2 regions of the Chitinimonas sp. BJYL2 genome follow, and region 1 is predicted to be linked to the other one. Evidence: predicted binding sites of a transcription regulator. Region 1 holds the regulator's gene; the other holds the start of a gene.

Region 1 (2,199 bases):
ACCCGCGAGGGAGTGATGAACACATAGGGAATGCGCTTGGCCTTGGCAAAGAAAAAGGCCGGCGTGTTTGCATAGCGCTGGGTGAAATCCACCAGCTTCTTGCGATCTTCGGTCACCGACATCATGGCCACCACGGCATCAACCTGCTTCTTGTTGAGTGCGGGAATGAGGTTGTCCCAGTCCACCTGCACCAACTGGCAATCGGCCTTGATCTCCTTGCACAGAGCCTTGACGATATCCACGTCAAAGCCGCTGAGGTTGCCCTTCGCATCCATCTGCGAGAACGGTGGATACTTGCCCTCGATGGCAATTTTCAGCGTGTCGGCATGGGCCAGCCCCGCAAGCAGTGAGATAACAAGAAACGCGCGGGCAAAAAGGGCCATGGCAACCTCGATAAAGATTGATCAACAAGGGGCGCCGCTGCTGGCAACGCCGCAAAGTTGCAAGGCTACGCGCTTCCATATGTCATAAACAAGCGGCGAGTGACTCAGTTGCCTTGGCGCAAGCCGATGTGTTGCATTGCAACATGAGGGCGTTGCAGGCAACCGACATCGCGGCGCGCTGAACCCCTTGCCGTGTCCATCGCGAGCGTTACAATCGCGCCATGCTCAGCGAACGCGCGCAAATCCTGCTCAAGACCCTGGTCGAGCGATATATCGTCGACGGGCAGCCTGTGGGCTCCCGGACTCTTTCCAAATACTCGGGGCTGGACCTGTCGCCCGCCTCGATCCGGAATGTGATGTCGGACCTGGAGGAACTGGGTCTCATCATCAGCCCCCATACCTCCGCCGGTCGTATTCCGACTGCGCGAGGCTATCGCCTGTTTGTGGATAGCCTGATTACCATCCAGCCGTTGCAGCAGGTGGAGATCTCCGAACTGCAAGGCATGCTCCTGCCCGATAACCCGCAACGCGCTATTGCCGCCGCCTCCAGCCTGCTGTCGCAGCTGACCGAGTTTGCCGGCGTGGTCATGGCACCCAAGCGTCGTGGTATTCCCCTGGCGCAGGTGGAGTTCGTGCGGCTGTCCGAGCGCCGCATCCTGCTGATTCTGGTAACGGCCGATGGCGATGTGCAAAACCGCATCCTGATTGGGGATCGCGACTACACCGCGCAGGAACTGACCGAAGCCACCAACTTTTTCAACCAGCATTGCACCGGCAAGACACTGGAAGAAGTGCGTGATGCCGTTTACGCCGATCTGCGCCATCTGCAGGGGGATATATCGGCACTGATGAATGCTGCGGTACAGGCTGGCAGCCAAGCCATGGCCGAGGAAGCCAACCCGGTTGTCATCACGGGTGAAAGCAACCTCTTGCGCGTGGATGAACTCTCCAACAATGTCGAACGGCTTCGCCAGTTGTTCCGGGTTTTTGAAGACAAGACCGCCCTGCTGCACTTGCTCGATCACAGCCAGCAGGCTGCCGGCGTGCAGATCTTCATTGGCCAGGAAGCCGGACTCTCCTCACTGGACGAGTGTTCCGTGATTACCGCGCCTTACAAGGTCAACGGTCAGATCGTCGGCACACTCGGTGTCGTCGGCCCCACGCGCATGGCCTATGAGCGGGTGATTCCGATTGTGGATGTCACCGCCAAACTACTGTCGTCCGCTCTGTCACACCCCGTGTGAGCACCTTGCCCACACGTTTCCTGATTGGCCCCATGTTCAAACCCTTGTTGATAGCACTGGCGGCCTGCGCCTGCCTGGCTGACGAACCTGCCCTGCCCGCCCCGCCCCTTGCTTTCAACGAGCGTCCGGATGTCAGTGCCTTCATTGAAGACATGGTGCGCGAGCATGGCTTTGATCGTGATGCACTGAAAGCACAGTTCGGCCAGATCGTTGCCAAGCCACATATAGTCGGCATTCTCGACCGCCCCTCCACCAGTCGCCCCTACCACGCATTCCGGACGGACTTCGTCAACGACACCCGTATCCGTCTGGGCGTGGCTTACTGGCACGAGCACGCCTCGCTGATTGATGCCGTCTCCCGGCGCTATGGCGTTGAGCCCGAATACCTGGTTGCCATCCTCGGGGTAGAAACCCTCTGGGGGCGCAATACCGGCAGCTTCCGTGTCATGGATGCGCTCGGCAGTATCGCCTTTGACTACCCGCGTCGAGCCGACTTCTTCCGCAATGAACTACGCGAATTCCTGTTGCTGGCGCGTGACGAAAAGCTCGATCCCTTTGTCTTCAAAGGCAGC
Region 2 (2,199 bases), on a different contig from region 1:
ATGGGCCTTGGTTGTTGAAGATCAAGCGACGAGCGCTGTTTTCATCTTCTGCAAAGCCTTCACTTCAATCTGCCGTATCCGCTCGGCCGATACCCCGAATTCGTCCGCCAGTTCATGCAGCGTAGCACCGCTATCGTCGGCCAGCCAGCGAGCTTCGACGATACGGCGGCTACGCGGGTCCAGTGACTCGAGTGCGGCGCGCAGGCCTTCGCCGTGCAGGTGGTCGGTAGCGCGGCGTTCGAGCACGGCAACGGGCTCGTTGTCGGTGTCGGCCAGCCAGTCGATCGGGGCGTAGCTGTCTTCGTCGCCGTCGTCGGCAACCAAGGCCACGTCGTGACCGGTCATCCGGGTTTCCATTTCGAAGACTTCTTCGGGTTTGACGCCGAGGTCGTCCGCGATTTTCTGGGCTTCCTTGTGCGTCAGCGACGACAGGCCCGTGCGCATGCTGCGCAGGTTGAAGAACAGCTTGCGTTGGGATTTGGTGGTGGCAATGCGTACCAGACGCCAGTTGCGCAGGATGTATTCGTGGATCTCGGCCTTGATCCAGTGGATCGCGAACGAGAACAGACGCACGCCACGGCTGGGTTCGAAGCGCTTCACGGCTTTCATCAGGCCGATATTGCCTTCCTGGATCAGATCAGCTTGTGGCAGGCCGTAACCGGCGTAACCGCGGGCGATCGAGACGACCACACGAAGGTGCGACATGACGAGCTTACCGGCCGCCTCAAGATCATTCTCGGCGTGGTAGCGTTCGGCTAGGCTGACTTCTTCCTCCTGCGTGAGCAAGGGAATGGCATTCACCTGCTGGACGTAGCGGTCGAGGGTGTCGCCGGCAAGTACGGGAAGGGTCATGGTGGTCATTGGCAGCTCCTGCGCCGTGTGGATTTCACGGCTGACTGATGTTAGCACTCCCGGCATGAGAGTGCCAATGGGGCCGAAAGTTCAGCGGGGCAGGTGGATATTTGCATTCGTGACCAAGCGGCCGGCTGATGCTGCCAGCAGGGCTTCTCTTGTAGCGTGCTCAGTCGCAGCCGAGCTGACGAACGGACACTTTGCAGGGGAGGTGCCGCTGCATGATCGACAGATAGGTGCCATCGGCAATGATGGCGTCCAGCGCAGCATCGAAGCGTATCAGGAAGGCTTCGTCGGTGGTTTTCCGGCTCAGGGCGATGTGGGCGGCGTCGCTGGAGACGATCAGGCTCGTTTTGCGGATTTCCTGCTCCAGCCCCAGTGCCTTCAGCTCAAGCAAGGCCGTGACTTCATCTGCGATCAAGCCATCGATACGGTCCAGCGCCAGCATTTTCCAGGCAGAGTGGCGTTGCGTGACAGGTGTCAGGCGCTCACGGAATCCCGGCTGGTGCTTGAGCGCCTCGAATTCCGGGCCATAGGAAACATGGATTTGGACGCCAAGCCGGAAGTCGGTTCCGATGAGATCGGCGAGGCGGGAAAATCGGTAGCTGGGCAGTTTCTTCGTGGCCACAAAGAGCACATTGGGTATTCGGCTGTAGGCTTGGCTGAATCGCGCATAGCGCTCTCGCTCGGCGGTCTTGAAGGCACCGGGCAAGATATCGAGCTTGCCATGCTCCAGCTCTACCAAGGCCCGCGCCCAAGGCATCTGCACGAATTGGGCACGACAATCCATGCGCTGAAGCAGTGCCTGCAGGAGTTCGATATCACTGCCGATCAGCTTGCCGCTGGCGTCCTGGCCCGCGTAGGGCAGATCCGGATTCCACCGGACTGTCTTGACGCAGGCATGCCCGGTGCTTGCGGCAGCCGGCGAAGGCACTACCAGCAGGCAACAGAGCAGTGCGACGAGGAAGGTGCGCATTCCAATGTCCATGACAGGACTGCCAAGCATCCAGACTCGTTCATTCTAGTCAGCCGCGCTGGCTTGTAGCGGCCAGTGGTAAAGATATATATACGGATCAGTCCGTCTCGCGCAGATGCTTGCGGACCGACAGCATGGCCCCGGCCAGACTCAGCGCCACCACGGAACCCATTGCGGTAAGCAGGAAAGCTGGCTGCGGCAGCATCAGATTGAAATGCTCGCCATAGAGGGCGGCCAGCGTGTCGACCGGCTTGGCAAGCTGCTGCAGGATGATGGCGACGACCAGCATGCCGATGGCCGAGCCCAGCACGGCCTGCACGCCGGCAAAGTACAGGAAAGGGCGGCGGATGAAGCTGTCCGTGGCACCAATC

What was found. Region 1 encodes HrcA, which represses chaperone genes, less so after heat shock. Its sites were predicted from a motif close to ATTAGCACTCGNNNNNNNCGAGTGCTAAT; they were not measured.
Region 2: rpoH (RNA polymerase sigma factor RpoH) is a predicted target of HrcA. The motif match lies at 902-930, and genes of this name have one in related genera.

The regions. Positions count from the first base shown of each region.
Region 1 is NZ_JANZKW010000002.1:304,554-306,752, forward strand. Features, by position in the region: gene O9X62_RS06960 (transporter substrate-binding domain-containing protein) at 1-383, opposite strand, end outside; gene hrcA (heat-inducible transcriptional repressor HrcA) at 605-1,627, shown strand; gene mltB (lytic murein transglycosylase B) at 1,660-2,199, shown strand, end outside.
Region 2 is NZ_JANZKW010000001.1:454,088-456,286, reverse strand. Features, by position in the region: gene rpoH (RNA polymerase sigma factor RpoH) at 22-861, opposite strand; gene O9X62_RS02130 (ABC transporter substrate-binding protein) at 1,022-1,840, opposite strand; gene ftsX (permease-like cell division protein FtsX) at 1,926-2,199, opposite strand, start outside.